2 regions of the Fructilactobacillus myrtifloralis genome follow, and region 1 is predicted to be linked to the other one. Evidence: predicted binding sites of a transcription regulator. Region 1 holds the regulator's gene; the other holds the start of a gene.
What was found. The regulator HrcA, encoded in region 1, represses chaperone genes, less so after heat shock. The targets are predictions, from matches to a motif close to TTAGCACTCNNNNNNNNNGAGTGCTAA.
Positions count from the first base shown of each region.

Region 1 (9,923 bases):
TAATCGCCATTCCGGCGGCTGGAATCGTCACCGTGAACGGACTCTTCGGTTTAGCATACCCAGGTATATCAGGCAGGATATTTGGATCAATCGTGATGCGCTCCCTTGGTTTGCCAGCGAACTGAGGGAAGTTAATGCCTAGATGCGGAATCACAGCTCCACTCTGATCGATCGGTTGACTCGGCGTTTTCGGTTCTGCGGTTGGGGTATACGGGATGTCAATCGGCGCCCCGTTTGCCGGAATCGTGACCGTAAACGGGGCCGTTGGTTTGTCATAACCAGGAATGTCAGGGAGATTCTTGGTATCAATCGTCACCTGCTCACCTGGTTTGCCTGGAAACTGCGGGAAGTCGGTCCCGGTGTGCGGAATCACGTTCCCGTTCTGGTCCACTGGCTGACTCGGCGTTTCTGGTTCCGGCGTCGGCGTGTACGGAATGTCAATCGGCGTCCCGTTTGCCGGAATCGTGACCGTAAACGGGGCCGTCGGTTTGTCATAACCCGGAATGTCAGGAAGGTTCTTCGGATCAATCGTGATACGATCCCCCGGTTTGCCTGGAAACTGCGGAAAATCAGTCCCGGTGTGCGGAATCACGTTCCCGTTTTGATCCACCGGTTGACTCGGTGTTTCTGGTTCTGGCGTCGGCGTGTACGGAATGTCAATTGGAGTTCCGTTTGCCGGAATTGTGACCGTAAACGGGGCCGTCGGTTTATCGTAACCCGGAATGTCAGGGAGGTTCTTCGGATCAATCGTCACCTGCTCACCTGGCTTGCCCGGAAACTGCGGAAAATCGGTCCCGCTGTGCGGAATCACGTTCCCGTTCTGATCAACTGGCTGACTCGGCGTTTCTGGTTCTGGCGTCGGCGTGTACGGAATGTTGATGGGAGTTCCATCAGCTGGGATTGTCGCTGTAAACGGGGCCGTCGGTTTATCGTACCCAGGAATATCAGGTAAATTCTTGGGATCAATCGTCACCTGCTCGCCCGGCTTGCCTGGAAACTGCGGGAAGTCGGTCCCGGTGTGCGGAATCACGTTTCCATTCTGATCCACTGGTTGACTCGGTGTTTCTGGTTCTGGCGTCGGCGTGTACGGGATGTTAATCGGGGTCCCGTTTGCCGGAATCGTCACCGTAAACGGGGCCGTCGGTTTGTCATAACCTGGTAGATCAGGTAAGTTCTTGGGATCAATCGTCACCTGCTCGCCCGGCTTGCCCGGGAACTGTGGAAAATCGGTCCCACTGTGCGAAATCACGTTCCCGTTCTGGTCCACTGGTTGACTTGGCGTTTCTGGTTCCGGGGTCGGCGTGTACGGAATGTTGATCGGAGTTCCATCCGCTGGGATTGTCACCGTAAACGGTTCCTTCGGTTTATCGTAACCCGGAAGATCAGGAAGGTTCTTCGGATCAATCGTCACCTGATCACCTGGTTGACCTGGGAACTTCGGAAAGTCGGTCCCGGTGTGCGGAATCACGTTCCCGTTTTGATCCACTGGCTGACTTGGCGTTTCGGTAGCACCAACGGGCGTGTAGGGAACGTTAATCGGCGTTCCTTCTGCCGGAACGGTCACCGTAAGCGGTTCTTTCGGTTTATTATAGCCGGAAATATCAGGTAGGTTATTGGGATCAATTGTAATCTGGTCCCCTTCATTTCCGTTAACCGGTGGAAAATCAAATTTATTTTCACTAGGAGGAATGACCTCCCCATTATTAGCATTCACGGGTTGCAATGGAGTCTTGGAATAAACGCTAAAGTCCACCCCATCAATGTAGTTCCCATACGAAGGTGCTTTACTGGAGACACTCTTAAACCCGAAGTACGTCTCGGTTTGCCCCGCCGGAACCTCATAGTAACCGTCATACCGCGTCCAAGTTCGATCAGGACTAGAGACTTGTCTAACCGTACTATGGTTGGCTAACGTTCCGATGTTGATAGCCATGGTATCAGTTTGATCGCGACCAGCGTGGTATAGACTCCAGTGCATAATCGTTCCGGGGATTGATTTAACTACTTGGTATAATTCTCCGGTTTCATTGGCATTAATTTCCGCCCACTGATTACCAACGGCCGCCTTAAAATTATGGTACTTACCGCCGGTTCCATTCATCATTTCGATGTCATGATCGCTAGCGGTCGTTGACCATCCCGGGACCTTATCTTGTGAAGCGATGCTGACACTGTTCGCGGCCAAAACTGGATCTTCAAACGATCCATTGACAATGTGATCAGAGATTTGATCCTGAGTCGTAGCAGCGCTAACGGTCGGGTCTGCCACCGGATCAGCGTTCACCAATTTTGGATATGCTACTAACATCTGGGTTACCACAAACCCACTAAAGATAATTTTCCATTTGTACTTCATAAACCAGAACTCCAATAACTAAACTTATTAAGAAATCATTAACGACTTCAGTATACCACAAAAAAATAATTATCATACTTTCATATTTACTATGTGATAAAGATTAATTGCGTCCGTTTAATTCGGAATACAAATTACCATGAAAGTCGCCTAACTTAAAAACCCACTGACTAATATAAGTAGTCAGTGGGTTTTTGCTTAATCACCATTTTGTTCTGTATCAGACTGTAAGACCGTCATAAAGGCTGCTTGGGGGATTTCGACCTTCCCAACTGCCTTCATTCGCTTCTTACCACGTTTCTGCTTCTCTAACAACTTAGCCCGCCGGTCGGGATCCCCCGTGTGAATCCGCGAGGTCACATCTTTCCGGTAGGCTTTAATGTTCGTCCGGGCAATGATTTTTGAGCCAATCGCAGCTTGAACTGGAATCTCAAAGTTTTGCCGCGGAATAATTTCCTTTAATTTGCGTACAATCTCGCGACTCCGGTCCTCCGCAAACTGGCGGTGTGCAATAAAACTCAGGGCGTCGACTTGATCCCCATTCAAGAGAATATCGACCTTCACTAGGTCACTAACTTGATAACCATCTACTTCATAATCAAGGGAGGCATAACCCTTTGTACTTGATTTTAACTTATCGAAAAAGTTAAAAATAATTTCTGACAGGGGCATCTGGTAAATGACGTTCACCCGAGCATCATCAAGGTATTCCATGGTAACAAAGTCACCCCGGCGTGCCTGACAAAGTTTCATTACCGCCCCAACGTAGTCATTCGGGACCATAATTGTTGCTTTTACGTATGGTTCTTCAATGTTGTTAATCTTGGAAACATCCGGCATTTCGGCTGGATTTTCCACCTCAACCATGCCACCCCCATTTAGGTTTACGTGGTAGGTAACCGACGGCGCCGTAGTGATTAAATCAAGGTTAAACTCGCGTTCCAAGCGTTCCTGCACCACATCCATGTGCAACAAGCCCAGAAAGCCACACCGAAAGCCAAAGCCCAGAGCTTCAGAAACCTCTGGTTCAAATTCCAAGGACGCATCGTTTAATTTCAGTTTTTCCAAGGCTTCCCGTAAATCTTCAAACTTCGCGTTATCGGTTGGATAAAGCCCCGCATAGACCATCGGAATCATTTCCCGATACCCGGGTAAGGCCTGGTCCGCCGGTTCATCGACCTTCGTAATGGTATCTCCCACTCGGGTTTGCGTAATATCCTTAATGCTAGCGGTTAAGTAACCAACATCCCCCGCCATCAGATAATCCCGTGGAAGTGGTTTGGGCGAGTTAACCCCAACCTCGGTCACTTCGTACTCGCTCCCGCTGTTCATCAATCGAATCCGGTCCCCGGCTTTGACGACTCCCTCAAAAATCCGGACGCTAAGAACCACGCCCCGATAATCATCATAAATGGAGTCAAAAACTAGCCCCTTTAAGGGCGCCTCAATTTCACCAGTTGGCGCCGGAATCTTCGCCACAATTTCTGCTAACAATTGGTCAACGTTCAGCCCGGTCTTCGCACTAATTTCAACCGCATCGCTGGTATCGAGCCCAATCACATCTTCAATTTCCTGTTTAACCCGCTCTGGTTCGGCGGACGGTAAGTCCACCTTATTAATCACGGGCAAAATTTCTAGGTTGTCGTCTAGGGCTAGATAAACATTAGCAAGGGTTTGTGCCTGAATTCCCTGGGTCGCATCCACAACCAAAATGGCACCCTCACAGGCAGCTAAACTCCGTGAAACTTCATACGAAAAGTCAACGTGCCCCGGGGTATCAATTAGATGGAAGACATAATCAACCCCATCTTTACCATGGTACTTCAGTTGAACCGCATTCAACTTAATCGTAATCCCACGTTCCCGTTCCAGGTCCATGTTATCTAACAGTTGATCCTTCATCTCCCGTTTCGATACCGTGTCAGTTAACTCTAGAATGCGGTCAGCCAGGGTCGACTTCCCATGGTCAATATGGGCCACAATCGCAAAGTTACGAATCTTGCGTTGGGCAGTTTGCATTGCATTATAATCCACGTTATTTCCCGCTTTCTTACTTCGTTCGTTTTTTCTTAATTATACCAATGGGCCGCCGCAGAAACAAATAGAGCGAGACCACCATCTCGCTCTACTAGTTATTTTAATTTATCCTTTAACTTTTCAAAAAATCCTTTTTCAGGAATCGGATGTTCCCCACTCGCTTCCGCAAAGGCTTGCATCGCTAACTTTTGTTCTGGCGATAATTTCTTCGGAGTCACAACGGTCACGCGCACCATTTCGTCACCCTTGCTATCGCTGTGCAATCGTGGTGCTCCTTTGCCCTTAAGCTTAAAGACCGTCCCGGTCTGGGTTCCCGCTGGAATCGTCAGTTTGCCGTCACCATAAACGGTTTTGACGTCCACTTCATTTCCTAAAGCCGCATCCGCAAAGGAAATTTCCTTGTTGTAGTAAATCGTGGAACCGTCACGTTGAAAGCCTTGACTCGGCAGCACCCGAAAGACTACAAACAGGTCTCCATAGGGGCCACCATTAATCCCAGCATTCCCTTGGCCCTGCAGGCGCATCTGCTGTCCTTCTTCAACACCGGCTGGAACCTTGATTTCAACCTCGTGGTTTTCTTCAATCTTCCCAGTTCCACCACATTTTGGACATTTTTCCTTAATTAATTTTCCAGTTCCCTCACACTTAGGACAAGTGGTTTGGGTTTGCATCTGGCCCATGGGGGTGTTAACCGTCCGCGCAATCCGGCCAGAACCGTGACAATCAGGACAGGTTTCTGGTTGGGTCCCTGGTTTAGCTCCATTACCATGACAATCCGGACATTCAGCTTCCCGGTGGTAACTAATTTTCGTCGTCTTTCCAAAGATTGCTTCATCAAAGGTCAGCGTCATTTGGTACTGCAGGTCTTCCCCTTGTTGGGGCGCCGTTGGATCAGCTCGACGCCGACCCCCGCCACCAAACAAATCACTAAAGATATCTGAAAAGTCACCAAATCCAGCACCGCCAGCGCCATTAAAGCCACCTCCGGCACCACCGCCAAAGCCTTGTGGACCATCTGCGGAACCATATTGATCGTAGTTTGCCCGCTTTTGCTTATCACTTAAAACTTCATAAGCCTCAGTGATCTCTTTAAACTTGGCTTCAGCTCCTGGTTCCTTATTAATATCCGGATGATATTTTTTGGATAGGTGGCGATAGGCGTGATTGATATCTTTTTCGGTCGCATCTTTTGAAACGCCTAAGACATCGTAATAATTTTTCGCTGCCATTATAATCCTCCTCGTTTTATTGCCCCATTCTAAAACAAAAAGCCAAAGCGTTCATAATGGCTTTGGCTTTTTGATTACCCACCCATTTGGCAGGCAAGCTCCCACTGATTAGGAACTTAAAACGGGCTAATTATTTTTGATCGTCATCGTTTACTTCGTGAAAGTCACCGTCAACGGTCTGATCATCGCCTTGCTTAGCTGAATCAGCATCTTTGCCAGCGCCAGCTTGTCCATCTTGAGCTTGTTGTTGGTAAAGTTTAACTGCAACTGCTTGTACCTTTTCATTCAAAGCATCCTTCTTCGCTTTCATGTCTTCAAGGTTGTTGTCAGCTTTTGCTTTCTTCAATTCTTCTTCAGCATCTTTAACTTCTTTAATCTCTGCTTCAGAAACCTTGCCCTCAACGTCCTTCAAAGTCTTGTCAGTTTGGAAGATTAATTGGTCAACTTCGTTGTTCAAGTCAACTTCTTCTTTCTTCTTCTTGTCGGCTTCTTCGTTAGCTTGGGCTTCTTTCATCATCTTATCGATTTCTTCATCAGACAGACCATTGGAGTCCTTAATCGTAATCTTTTGTTCCTTACCAGTACCTTTGTCCTTAGCAGAAACGTTTACAATCCCGTTTTTGTCAATATCAAAGGTAACTTCAATCTGAGGAACCCCACGCGGAGCGGCCGGAATATCAGTTAATTGGAACCGACCTAATGATTTGTTATCAGCAGCCATTGGCCGTTCACCTTGCAACACGTGAATGTCTACAGCTGTTTGGTTATCAGCAGCGGTCGAGAAGGTTTGGGACTTCGAAGTTGGAATCGTCGTGTTCTTGTCGATCAACTTCGTCATTACTCCACCCATCGTTTCAATTCCAAGGGACAGCGGCGTAACATCCAACAGCACAACGTCTTTTACGTCTCCAGTCAGAACCCCACCTTGAATGGCAGCCCCTAAGGCAACTGCTTCATCAGGGTTAATGGAGTGGTTCGGGTTCTTACCCGTCCAGTTCTTAACGGCTTCTTGAACAGCAGGAATCCGGGTTGAACCACCGTTTAGGATTACTTCGTCGATGTCACTTGTACTTAAGCCAGCATCCTTCAGGGCGTTTTCAAATGGAACCTTCGTTTTATCAACTAAGTCAGAAGTTAATTCATTGAACTTAGCCCGCGTTAAAGTGGTTTGCAAGTGCAATGGACCATTGTCATTAGAAGCAATGAACGGCAGGCTAATTTCAGTTTGGTTAACCCCAGAAAGTTCCTTCTTAGCTTTTTCAGCTGCATCCTTCAACCGTTGTAAAGCCATCTTATCTTGGGATAAGTCAACGCCTTGTTCTTGTTTGAAGTTAGCAACTAACCAATCAATGATTCGTTGGTCAAAGTCATCTCCACCAAGGTGCGTATCACCATTAGTCGAAAGAACTTGGAAAACTCCGTCCCCTAATTCTAGGACAGAAACATCAAACGTTCCGCCCCCTAAATCGTAAACCAGGATCTTTTCATCTTTATCCTGCTTGTCCAAACCATATGCCAAGGAAGCGGCCGTCGGTTCGTTGATGATCCGCTTTACATCTAATCCGGCAATCTTTCCGGCATCTTTAGTTGCTTGCCGTTGGGCATCATTAAAGTAAGCTGGAACGGTAATAACAGCTTCAGTAACCGTATCACCAAGGTAATCTTCAGCATAGCCCTTAATGTATTGCAAAATCATAGCTGAAATTTGTTGTGGTGTGTATTTCTTGCCATCAATATCAACTGTGTAGCCTTGTTCACCCATGTGACTCTTGATGGAACGAACCGTGTTCGGGTTTGTAATTTCTTGCCGCTTAGCAACTTCCCCAACTTGAGTTTCCCCGTCTTTAAAAGCCACTACTGAAGGAGTAGTCCGTGACCCATCTGGGTTCGTAATGATTTTAGGTTTGCCACCTTCCATTACCGCTACAGCTGAGTTAGTGGTACCTAAATCAATTCCAATAATTTTATTACTTGCCATTGTTGTATCTCCTTTTATTTTTCTTTATTGTGCGACGATTACCATTGCTGGCCGAATAATTCGATCAGCTAAGCGGTAACCTGTTTGTAGCACCTGCACGACCGTATCAGCTGGATGTTCATCGCTAGCTGGAACGGTTTGCACTGCCTGGTGCACTTCGGGATCAAATTTAACTCCCACCTCATCAATCGCATGGATGTCATTATCGGTGAGCGCCTTTTGCAGGTGTTTAACCACCATTTCAATCCCGGTCTTTAACTGCCGCCCACTTTCGTCATCTACCTGCACGTTTAGTGCTCTGGTCAAGTCATCCAAAGCGGGGACAATGTCCTTAGCCAGTGATTGTGAGCCGTACTTAGCCAACTCACTTTGTTCTTTTTGGTTCCGTTTTTGCATGTTTTGAATCTCTGCTTGGGACCGTAAATAATCATTTTGGCTGTCATCCAACTGTTGTTGTAATTTATCAACTTCGGCCTGTAAAGCTTCGGTTGTCTTCGAAGCATCCGGTTGCGCTTGGTCTGCTTGATTAGTAGCAGTTGATTGGTCAGCTTGGGCTGCTTCAGCAGCTGGCTGCTTTTTGTCTTTGGCCATGCTAACCCTCCTTTATTGGTCGTAGTCATGATAATAACTACGAATTCTTGTTTGTAATTCATCACGAAACGCATCAACTAGCCCCATCACCCGGGGATAAAACATTCGGGTTGGACCAATTACCGCAATGCGACCAGTTCCGTGTTCTCCGGCATCATAAGTTCCACTAATAATGCTATAGTTTCGCCATAGATCGTTGGGCAATTCAACGCCCAAGCGTACGGAAACATCCCGACCACTGGGCTGTAAAATCGTTGCCAAGTCAGCGGCAGAACTCAAAGATGAATAGAGGGGCTTCAAGTTAGCAAAGGCTTCTGCCCCCATCCCATGGAATAAATTACTCCGACCACTCACAAAGAATTGGTCATGTTGTAACTTACTAGCAACCATCATGAAGGCATTTACAATTTGCGTAAAGTCCGCCAAAGGCTGCCCGCCATGGGCAACTTCATTTTCCAAGCTCCGGGTAACCGCTGCCAACGGTTGATTCCGTAAGTGTTGATTTAACCAGGCTTCCACTTTCGCACTACTACCTGGCGTCAACGCTTCTTCGGTTAGAAACGGTTGACTCTGCACTAATCCACTTTTCATCATCATAATCGCCATAAAGTTCTGATGATTAATCTGAGTCAGGCGAAACGACTCAACCACATCCTGGGATTGTAACGTCGGTGCAAAGGTTAGCGCCGTGTAATCAGTAATTTGTGATAACAAATCAGCTGACTGCTTCACGATGTCATCAATCTGTTTAAACGAATCATCTAACGTTTCCGTGATGTAGTCGCGTGCTTTCATTTCTAGTGGAATCGGTTCCGTCAGGTGATCAACGTAGTAGCGATAACCTTGATAAGAGGGAACCCGTCCGGAGGAAGTGTGTACCTGTTCAATGAAATGATTGTGACTTAGCACACTCATTTCATTGCGAATGGTCGCAGAACTAACCTTAATCGGTAAATGATCGGCTAGATACTTTGAACCAACTGGTTCTCCGGTTTGTGAATATGCGTCAACGATGTGTTTCAGAATCAGATTTTGTCTCTCAGTGAGCATCTTCACCACCTCTTTTTAGCACTCTCAATCACCAAGTGCTAAGGTACATTTATACTGTACCAAGGATAACCATGCAGGTCAAGAATTACGCTCTAATTTAAAAAACTTTCTCGCTTCCTGCTCATCACGTCGCAACTGGGCTACCAACGCTTCCGGGCCCTGATATTTGACCTCGTCACGCGTTTTGGTTAAAAACTGAACCGCAACCTGCTTTCCGTATAGATTCTGATTAAAATCAAAGAGATGCACCTCTAAGGTCACCGGATTTTGATCGCCAAAGGTCACGTTTTTACCAATCGATGCCATGGCCGGATACCAGTGGTCGTTGATCTGCATCTTAACTAGGTAAACGCCTAACCCCGGCATTCGTTGTAAGTCGTCATATTGAACGTTCGCGGTTGGATACCCGAGGGTCCGTCCCCGGGCGAACCCATGAACCACGGTCCCCGTAATTTGAAATGGACGTTGTAATAACCGGTTCACAGTTTCAATGTGGCCGGCACTAAGATTGCGCCGAATGCGAGTTGAGCTGACCTTCTTCCCATCAACGGTGGTGGCCGGCACCGTCACCACCGTAAAGCGGTCCTGGGCGTAGTCAGTCAGATTATCCATGGCGGCCTCCCGCTCCCCGTAGGTATGATCGAACCCGGCGACCACTACCTGAGCTTGCATGCGGATAATA
Region 1 covers NZ_CP097116.1:337,738-347,660, forward strand. Annotated here, with positions in the region: gene M3M35_RS01760 (DUF5978 domain-containing protein) at 1-2,356, opposite strand, end outside; gene lepA (translation elongation factor 4) at 2,555-4,375, opposite strand; gene dnaJ (molecular chaperone DnaJ) at 4,489-5,622, opposite strand; gene dnaK (molecular chaperone DnaK) at 5,753-7,600, opposite strand; gene grpE (nucleotide exchange factor GrpE) at 7,625-8,191, opposite strand; gene hrcA (heat-inducible transcriptional repressor HrcA) at 8,204-9,241, opposite strand; gene ribF (riboflavin biosynthesis protein RibF) at 9,320-9,923, opposite strand, start outside.

Region 2 (9,923 bases), 490 kb from region 1:
AGTTGCAACATGTAATAGAAGAACCCGTGGCCAAAGACTCCGCTCCCGATTTGGGACAACACGGTATCCTTAACGTTGGGAATAATGCCCATGTAGTAACTCAAGCAGGTGATGGAACCAAAGAAAAGCGCCAAAATAATGGCCATTAATGCCAACGTATTCGCCGCATTCTTCCGACTAGGCTGCTTAAAATTAGGAACGGCATTACTGATGGCTTCCACTCCAGTCAGGGAGGCTGACCCTGCCGAAAGGGCTTTGAAGAAGAGCAGCAACGTCATGCCCTTCACCGAAGCGTTCAGCGGCGCAGCCGCGTGGTACGCGATTTTCCCCGTCAGAATGTTATAGCCACCGATGATGATCATCAAAATAATCATTAAGATAAAGAAGTACACCGGGATGACCAGAAACGCGGCCGAATCGCGCATTCCCCGTAAGTTCAATACCATGATAAACAGCACGATTAGCACCGCGATGGGCACCTGGTAGTGATAAAGACTCGGAATGGCAGAGGTGATGGCTTCCGTTCCAGAGGTGGTCGAAACCGCCACGGTTAACATGTAATCAACCAGTAGGGAGCCCCCGGCAACCAGGCCGGCGCCTTCCCCCCAGTTGGTGCGTGCAACCACGTACGCTCCCCCACCAGAGGGGTAAGCATAGATGATTTGACGATACGACAGGGTAATGGCTGCTAGTAACACTAACACTAGCAACCCGATCCACATTTGATACATGAGGGCGGCGGTCGATAACGTAATCAAGACTACCGTAATTTGTTCCGTTCCGTAGGCCACTGAGGATAAGGCATCAGATGACAAGAGCGCCAAGCCCTTAAATTTCGTCAGGGATTGCCCGGATTCATCAGTACTTTTCAGTGGTCGGCCAATAATTAAACGCTTTAAATATCGCCACATGAAACTTTACTCCTATATCTTGAATTTGCTTCCTAGCATTTTAATACACCTGCTACTATACTCCGACTCCCAGCTCGCGACAACAGCAAAAGGGAAGTTTACTTCCGTAAACTTCCCTTTTAATAATTAACCTAATTCAGATTAATGTTTGCAACATAATCTTCACCATCACTAGTTTTACCAGTGAATGTGAAATCATTTTCGTCTGTGAATAACAAAGAATTATCATCAAGACCTAAATAATTTTGCAATTCAACAGGGAAAGTAATTTGCTTTTGATCTTCACTTTCACCAATACCTTTTGGTATTGAAACCATTGAAAATTCGAAATCATTGCCATCAATAGTAACAACTCCGTCGTTCCCATTTGATGATTCAAAAAAGATTTCCTTCATAATAATATCACTTCTTTTCATTAATCCAAAAGGCTACATCATTCCAGGCATTCCTTGTGGCATTCCTGGGTTGTCGTTACTGTCTTCTTTTGGTTCTTCAGCAACTACGGCTTCCGTCGTAAGTAACAATGAAGAAACTGAGGCAGCATTTTGTAAAGCTGACCGACTAACCTTGGTTGGGTCGACAACTCCGGCGGCAATCATGTCTTCATACTTGCCATCCGCAGCGTTGTATCCAACTCCTGGTTTTTCTTGCTTCAAGTGGTCAACGATTACAGCACCATCCACTCCGGCGTTTTCAGCAATTTGCTTAACTGGAGCTTCAAGAGCCCGACGTACAATGTCAACTCCCGTTTGTTCGTCACCATCGGCATCAACGGCAGCTACATCAGCGAGGATGTTGATGAAGGAAGTTCCTCCACCAGGAACGAAGCCTTCTTCAACGGCAGCCCGGGTAGCATTCAAAGCATCTTCAATCCGGTACTTGCGTTCCTTTAATTCCGTTTCGGTTGCAGCTCCGACTTTGATTACGGCTACTCCACCAGCTAACTTAGCTAACCGTTCTTGTAACTTATCCTTATCAAATTCAGAGTTGGTCGTCGAAATTTGACCCTTAATTTCAGCAACTCGCTTAGCAATGGCTTCTTTGTCACCCTTGCCTTCTACGATGGTTGTCTTATCCTTCGTAACGTTTACTTTATTAGCTTGACCAAGTTGATCGACGGTCGTGTCTTTCAAGTCAAAGCCTAAGTCATCACTAATGACAGTTGCACCAGTCAACGTGGCGATGTCTTGTAATTGGGCTTTCCGCCGGTCACCAAAACCAGGGGCCTTAACGGCAACCACGTTAAACGTTCCCCGCATCTTGTTCAAGACCAAGGTTGGCAATACTTCGCCACCAATGTCATCGGCAATGATTAACAGTGCCCGACCTTGTTCAACGACTGATTGTAAGAGGGGCATGATGTCTTGCATGTTGCTAATCTTTTTGTCAGTAATTAAGATGTATGGATTATCGAGATCGGCTTCCATCTTTTCTTGATCAGTAACCATGTATTGGGACATGTAACCACGATCAAATTCCATTCCTTCAACCACGTCCAAGCTGGTTTCCACTCCCTTGGAGTCTTCGATGGTAATTACCCCATCGTTACCAACCTTTTCCATGGCTTCCGCAATCAAACTTCCAACTTCTTTGCTAGCGGAAGAAATGGAAGCAATTTGTGCGATGTCGTCTTTGTTTTCAACTTTGTGACTCATCTTCCGCAAACTGTCTACAGCGGCTTGGGTTGCTTTTTCAATTCCCCGACGTACACCAACCGGGTTAGCACCGGCCGTGACGTTCTTCATACCTTCTTTGACAATTGCTTGGGTCAAAACAGTTGCAGTAGTGGTTCCGTCCCCAGCAACATCGTTCGTCTTGGAAGCTACTTCAGAAACTAACTTAGCCCCCATGTTTTCAAAGTGGTCCGGTAAACTAATTGCCTTAGCAATCGTGACCCCATCGTTAGTAATGGTTGGATCGCCAGCTGTTTCTTCTAAAACAACGTTACGACCCTTTGGACCCATTGTCGTTTTAACTGTATCAGCTAATTTATCAACACCCTTGAGCATTGCGCTCCGTGCGTCATCTGAAAATTTAAGCTCTTTAGCCATTTTAATCACCTCATGTTGATTTTATTTGTGTTCCATTGTTACGCTTATTTTACGATTGCTAAGAGGTCGTTTTCGTGCATTACCAAGTATTCTTGATCTGCATAGTTAACCTTGGTGCCGGCGTATTTATCAAACATCACGTTGTCGCCTTCCTGAACTACTGGAGCGACCCGTTCGCCACTGTCAAGCACCCGTCCGGCTCCAACAGCAACGACCTTGCCTTGGGTTGGTTTTTCCTTCGCGTTGTCTGCGAGGACAATGCCACCCACTGTTTCTTCTGGTTGATCTTCTACTTCGATAATAACCCGATCTCCAATTGGTTGTAACATCTTAATCCCTCCAATAAAGTAACGTTTTAGCACTCAAACTCATCAAGTGCTAATTACATTATTAATATAATCCCCCAGCTGGGAAAATGCAAGAATTTAGTTTCAAAAAAAGAGTTACTGTAGCAGTAACTCCTATTCCTCGGTTGTTTCATCATAATGATCAATAAAGTAAATGAGGGTTTGCAATTCGTTGGTCAAATCCACGTTGTGCACCCGAATGTCATCAGGAACATCCAAGCGCCGGGACGTAAAGTTTAAAATCCCCTTTACCCCGGCTTCCGAAACTTGATCTGCAACGTCTTGGGCGACCTTCGCCGGAACGGTTAGAATGGCCACGCTGATTTGTTGGTCCCGGAGCTGGTTAATCATTTGATCCATCGGGTAAATGGGGACGCCTCCCTGAATCGTGTTGACGTTCTTTGGATTCACATCGAACGCCGCGGAAATCCGAATGTTGCTATCCTGATGGAAATTAAAGTTCAACAGGGCGTGACCAAGATTTCCAACCCCCACTAGGGCCAAGTTGGTCAAACGGTCCTGATGTAGGATGTTCTTGAAAAATTCTAACAAGTTATCAACATCATACCCGTAACCTCGTTTCCCGAGGGCCCCAAAGTAGGAGAAGTCCCGACGAATGGTCGCTGAATCCACGTGAATGGCATCAGCTAGCTCAGTCGATGAGACCCGTGTTTTGCCCCCGTCATGTAAAATGTTTAAATAGCGATAATAGAGCGGCAGGCGCTTTGCAGTTGCACGGGGAATTTTAACTTCTGCCATTGGCTAGTTTCCTCCTTAAAATTAGTCGTACCTTCACTTTTACCATTCTACCACAAACTAAAAGTTTGTGAATTTTTTGGTTAGCGCTAGCCCCGCTCCGCCAATTCCAATCGGGGGTCTCAACTGTCCCCGTCCACCTTGCATTTTTCAGACTAGCCGGCCTAATCACAACGGTAAATATGATAAGATGACGACAGGAGGAATCACCATGATTATCTTACAGGCACAACACCTGACCAAACGATTTAATGGCGTGGCGATCTTTGAAGATCTTAATTTAACCATTAATGACCACAGTCACCTCGGGTTAGTCGGCCAAAACGGCGCGGGAAAATCAACCCTGTTAAAAATGCTGGTTGATCCCCAAACGATTAGCTCTGGAACCGTGACCACTAAACAAAACTTATCGATCGGTTACCTACCCCAAAATACCGGACTCCATTCCGATCGGACAATTCAAGCCGAGTTAGAGCTCCCGTTTAAGGGCTTACAGGAAATGGAAACTAGGCTTCATCAACTTGAAGACCAGATGAGTCAGCCGGAGATTAATCAGGATCCGGACCAACTAGCCGCCGTTTCAAAAACTTACGACCAGTTGCAAGCCGATTTTACACGAAACAACGGCTACGGCTACCACGCGGAGATTCGGACCATTATGAGTGCGTTTGGCTTTAGCCCCGCTGACCAGGCTCGCCCCATCAGTGAACTATCGGGTGGCCAACAAACCCGCGTAGCGTTAGCTAAACTACTGCTTGAAAAGCCCGACCTGCTCTTACTGGATGAACCGACTAATCACATTGACATGGAAACGACCGCCTGGTTAGAAAACTTTTTAAAATCCTACGCCGGGGCGTTTTTAATCATTTCTCACGATCGTTATTTTCTCGATCAGACGGTAACGGGCATCTATGAGTTAGACCACGGCCACTTAAACTACTACGCCGGAAATTACAGTTTCTTTGTAACCGAAAAGGAACACCAGTTGACTCTGGCTGCTAAGAAATACGAAAAGCAGCAGCACCAAATTAAAAAAGATGAAGAATTCATCCAGAAAAACCTGGTGCGCGCTTCCACTACCAAACGAGCCCAGTCCCGGCAAAAACAACTTGCCAAGCTCGAACGGGTGGAAAAACCCAGTCAGCAACACGCCACCGCTCGCTTTCACTTTCAACCCGCTCGTAAAAGTGGAGAGGTCGTCTTAGACGTTGAGAACCTCGGCATTGGCTACCACCAAGAACTGAGTTACCCCATCAACCTGCACTTAAGGCGGCAACAACGCGTTGCCATCTTTGGTCCCAACGGGGTGGGGAAATCAACCTTATTAAAAACGATTGTAGGGGAACTGCCCCCGCTTCAGGGTACGATTCGCTTTGGGACCGGGGTCCAGATCGGCTATTACGACCAGCAACAGGCCCGCCTGCATCCCGAAAAGGACGTGCTGCACGAGCTCTGGGATGATTACCCGACCACTCCGGAAGGTGACATCCGCTCCATCCTCGGGAGCTTCCTCTTCAGCGGTGCCGCGGTGGAAAAACAGGTTGCCAATCTCTCGGGAGGCGAACGGGCCCGCCTGTTACTAACCAAATTATCCATGGAACGGGATAACTTTTTAGTCCTAGACGAACCAACTAACCATCTAGACGTCGATAGCATTAACGTCTTGGAAAAAGCCCTCCTGGCCTTTCAAGGCACGATTTTGTTTGTTTCTCACGATCGGTATTTCATCAACAAGTTGGCTACCCACATCGTTGAGCTGAGCGCCGCGGGCTCAACCACCTACATGGGTAACTATGATTATTACCGGGCTAAAAAAGCGGAGGAAGCAGAAATTGCGGCGCATGAACAGCCAGAGCAACCCGTTGTAACTGCCCCTGCTTCCGACCAAAAGCAACAATTTCAACGCCAGAAGGACATCCAACGGCAACAACGGAAGTTAGCACGAACCATCCAGGATTTAGAAACCCAACTTGGTCACCTCGAAACGCAAATCCAAAGCGTCCAAACGGCCATGACCAAACCAGAAAATTATCAGGATGCTAACAAGAGCAGTGAACTGCAGACCCAGTTAAACGAACTGCAAGCTACCCAACAAACGGTTGAATCCCAGTGGGAAACTGCAAGCTTAGACCTCGAAACCTTAGATGAACCATAAAAAAATCCCGTTCCAGCACGATCGTGTTGGAACGGGATTTTTAGTTACCATTATTTTAGTTACTACTAAATTAAAGCATCCTGGTTGTCAGAGACTAAATTGGCTTTCACTTAGTGAGGAACCGCTGCTTGCCACTCAAATTCCAGGCCGGGCTCGGCATTCAAACTCATGTCCGCATGCGCCCCATGGCGTTGCAGCATGGCCCCGGCCGCTCCAATCATCGCAGCGTTATCGCCACACAGCTTCCGCGGTGCCATCACAAAGGGTATTCCTTTGGCGGTCACCGCCTTCTGAAGTGCCGAACGCAACCCCTGGTTCGCGGCTACCCCACCGGCTAAGATGAATTCCTGGGCCGGATACTGTGCTAATGCTTCCGTGGTCTTTGTGACCAACACGTCGATCACTGCGGCTTGAAAACTGGCGGCCAAATCCTGTTTATTCAACGAGGTGCCGACCTGGTCCGCGTGGTGAACCGTGTTAATAAACGCACTTTTTAGCCCACTAAAACTAAAGTCCAGGTTATCTTCCTTAATCATGGCCCGGGGAAACTGGAAGGTTTCGTGACCGGCGTGGGCCCACTGATCCACGGTCGGGCCGGCGGGGTAATTAATCCCCAACACGCGCCCAATTTTATCGTAAGTCTCTCCAGCGGCATCATCACGGGTTTCCCCAATGATTTTAAACTCACCCTCGGCTGGCATCCAAACCAATTCCGTATGCCCACCAGACACGACCAGCGCGACCGCGGGAAAGTGCACCGGTTGCACAAAGTTAGTGGCGTAAATGTGACCCGCAAGGTGGTTCACCGGAATGAGGGGGAGCTGGTGCGCCCAAGCAACGGCCTTTGCCGCCGTAATGCCGACTAATAATGAACCAACCAGCCCGGGTCCGTATGTAATTGCTACTCCGGTTAGGTCCGCGTACGTAACGTGGGCTTCAGCCAAAGCCTGTTGCAAACAAATCGTAATTTGTTCAATGTGATGCCGACTGGCCACTTCGGGAACGACCCCGCCAAACCGTTGGTGGCTCTTAATCTGGGTTGCCACCACGTTACTTAAAATCTCGTTGCCATCCTTAATCACTGCCACACTAGTTTCGTCACAACTAGTTTCAAAGGCCAGGATTAAACTCGGTTGTGCTTTCATGTTTTCACCGCTTCTGTCGTTCTGATTTACCGTCCAAAATTGTTGGCCGCTAAGTAGTTTCGTTTATCTAAATGCAATCGGTAGTCAACGGCGGCTTCGCCATCGTCAAAGTAATCCGGTTTCTCATCCACCTTGACAAACCCAAGGTCTTGGACCAAACTCTGGGATTTTTCGTTACTTTTTCGGCACGTAAAAATCACACAGTGCAGGCCCATTTCTCGTGCTCGTTCAATGATGGTCGTCGTCAAAAAGTAGCCTAATCCCCGCTTTTGAAACTGCGGTAAAATGGCCAGGTTTTCAATGTGACAACAGGTTTGCTGGCGCGAAATCATAATGCAGATGAAGCCGACTAACTCATCTTCGTGCCGCAAAATCAGATAAAACCGATTATCCCGGTTCTTTAACCCCGCCTGAAATCGTTTGGGACTCCACTTAACCTTTTTCCCGTAAGCTGCTCGGTCAACCTTGATGAGGTCCGGCAAGTCGGTCATTGACCCCTTCCCGAGAAAATACTTCATACCACAAATTTCCACAATCCGATTTTTAAAATCAAGGGCCTCGTCAATCCGATTCGCCTGTTTGTCATTAATGTTTTTGCGATACCATTCTTTAAACTTGTTCAACATAGCCTGTCGATCCCTCTCCTGGGTGCTTGTGCTGCCATTCTGCCTCTGCCTGGGTCATCCGTAGGTAGTTTGGAACCACCTGGTCGACGTCTGCAACGGGCGGTTGTTGTTCTCCAAACATAGCCAATTGACTGGCCTGGGGCAAATTGTTAATGCCCGCCACCGTCCGTACTGGTACGTTCAGGTGCTCCTGAAACTGGGCCACAAACTTCGGAACGTCTGAGCCCACTAGGGTCAGCGGTTCAGTAAACTGCTGGAGTTGCTGGAGCCAATCAGCTAACGCTACGTGCTGCTCTGGTACAACTAGTTTTGGTCCCGTCGGACTCGTCCGGTAGACGGCCGTGAACAAAATCTCGTTTCGGGCATCAAACAGGGGCACGACCAGGTGCTGTTCCGCCGTGACGTTGAGCGCCAGGGTTTGTAGACTGGACACGGTCACCAATTCAATTCCGAGGGTGGTCGCAAGCACCTTGCCAATCGTCACTGCTACCCGTAAGCCCGTATAGGATCCCGGTCCGTTGGCAATCACCACCCGCTCTAAATCCGCCGGAGTTAACTTAGCTAGTTTAACCAGGCGCTCCACAATTTCCATTGCATAGGCCGCGTGTTTGCGTTGGGTTGTAATGGTCGTAGTTGCAAGCACCCGGTCACCGTCAACGACCGCAACGGTTAACGGTTGATTCGAAGTGTCAATTGCTAAAGTCTTCATTCCGACGCCTTCTTTGGTGTAATCTTTGTCCATTTAATCTGAGCGGTGGCACTAACCCGGTCACCCACGGCAATCTGGTGGATAGTGACTGGATTCGGGTCCGTCGTTAACAACTGGGCCTGACTCGTAACCTGATCGCCGTACCGGACCTCATCAGCATACTTAATGCTAAATTCGGTTGGAAGGTAATCCCGCAAAAATTCAAAGGGCAATGTGTTCGTCATCCAGCCCACGTAGTGCGTGTTACTAACGTGCCCGTTAAAATCAATGTCACTAAATAACACCGGATACGTCATTTTCCACTCTGCCGGACCACTTAGTTCGGGAATTTTAGTCAACCGTGGTAACCGTTTCACGTGTTCACTACCAAACGGTTTCGTCATGGCTTCGTTAATTTTAACCATTTTTCGGGTCTTTAAATCCATCATGACCCACAGGCTATTAACATCTACTAATAAATGCTCTGCTTGGTCGTAAACGCGGTACACCCGTTTGGCAAAGTAATTTGTGTGGGCCGCCGCTTGGGTTTCAATGCGAACCTGTTCGTTTGCTGCCGGTAAGCGATTAATGTGCAGATCTTGTTGCACGACAATCCACGTCACCCCTGTCTCCTGGACGTCGTCAATTCCGACGGATAACCCGACGGATTCATCCTCTGAAACCTGAATAAAGCTATCAATTAAAAATTGCAGGGTCACTTTCCCGTGAATTTCCGTTTGAAAGTTCGCAATCTTGTAGTTCTCTGAAAAAATGGAAGCTGGCATGTTACTTTCTCCTATTTATCAAGCTGATGAAAGCGATTATAGACATCCTGACGAACCAAATGATTGGTTTTAGCCACCTGTTTAATCGCTTGGTTGGGTTTCATTCCCGTCTGCACCAGTTGTTGCACCTGGGCTTCAATCGGGAGTGTCGGCGCAACCACCGGGGCAGTTGAAGTCGGCTCCGGATTCCCGGCCACTAAGATCACGAATTCACCCCGCACGGGTTCCTCCGTGGCCCACTTCACTAGTTCACTCAGGGTTCCGCGGACGTATTCTTCATGCTTCTTAGTGAGTTCCCGCCCTAAAGCCGCTGGCCGGTCTCCCAGCACTTCGGCTAGGTTGGTTAACGTTTTCTTTAACCGGTGGGGAGCCTCGTAGAAAATTAACGTGGCGGTCTCATTCTGTAACCGTTGGAGTTCGCGTCGCTGCTCAGCTGGTTTCCGTTGCAAAAAACCGTAA
Region 2 covers NZ_CP097116.1:1,310,872-1,320,794, reverse strand. Annotated here, with positions in the region: gene M3M35_RS06555 (APC family permease) at 1-911, opposite strand, end outside; gene M3M35_RS06550 (hypothetical protein) at 1,043-1,327, opposite strand; gene groL (chaperonin GroEL) at 1,340-2,962, opposite strand; gene groES (co-chaperone GroES) at 3,007-3,291, opposite strand; gene M3M35_RS06535 (redox-sensing transcriptional repressor Rex) at 3,424-4,068, opposite strand; gene M3M35_RS06530 (ABC-F family ATP-binding cassette domain-containing protein) at 4,277-6,220, shown strand; gene tsaD (tRNA (adenosine(37)-N6)-threonylcarbamoyltransferase complex transferase subunit TsaD) at 6,331-7,365, opposite strand; gene M3M35_RS06520 (GNAT family N-acetyltransferase) at 7,392-7,991, opposite strand; gene tsaB (tRNA (adenosine(37)-N6)-threonylcarbamoyltransferase complex dimerization subunit type 1 TsaB) at 7,975-8,700, opposite strand; gene M3M35_RS06510 (acyl-[acyl-carrier-protein] thioesterase) at 8,697-9,464, opposite strand; gene rsmI (16S rRNA (cytidine(1402)-2'-O)-methyltransferase) at 9,476-9,923, opposite strand, start outside.
Region 2: groES (co-chaperone GroES) is a predicted target of HrcA. The motif match lies at 3,318-3,344, and genes of this name have one in related genera.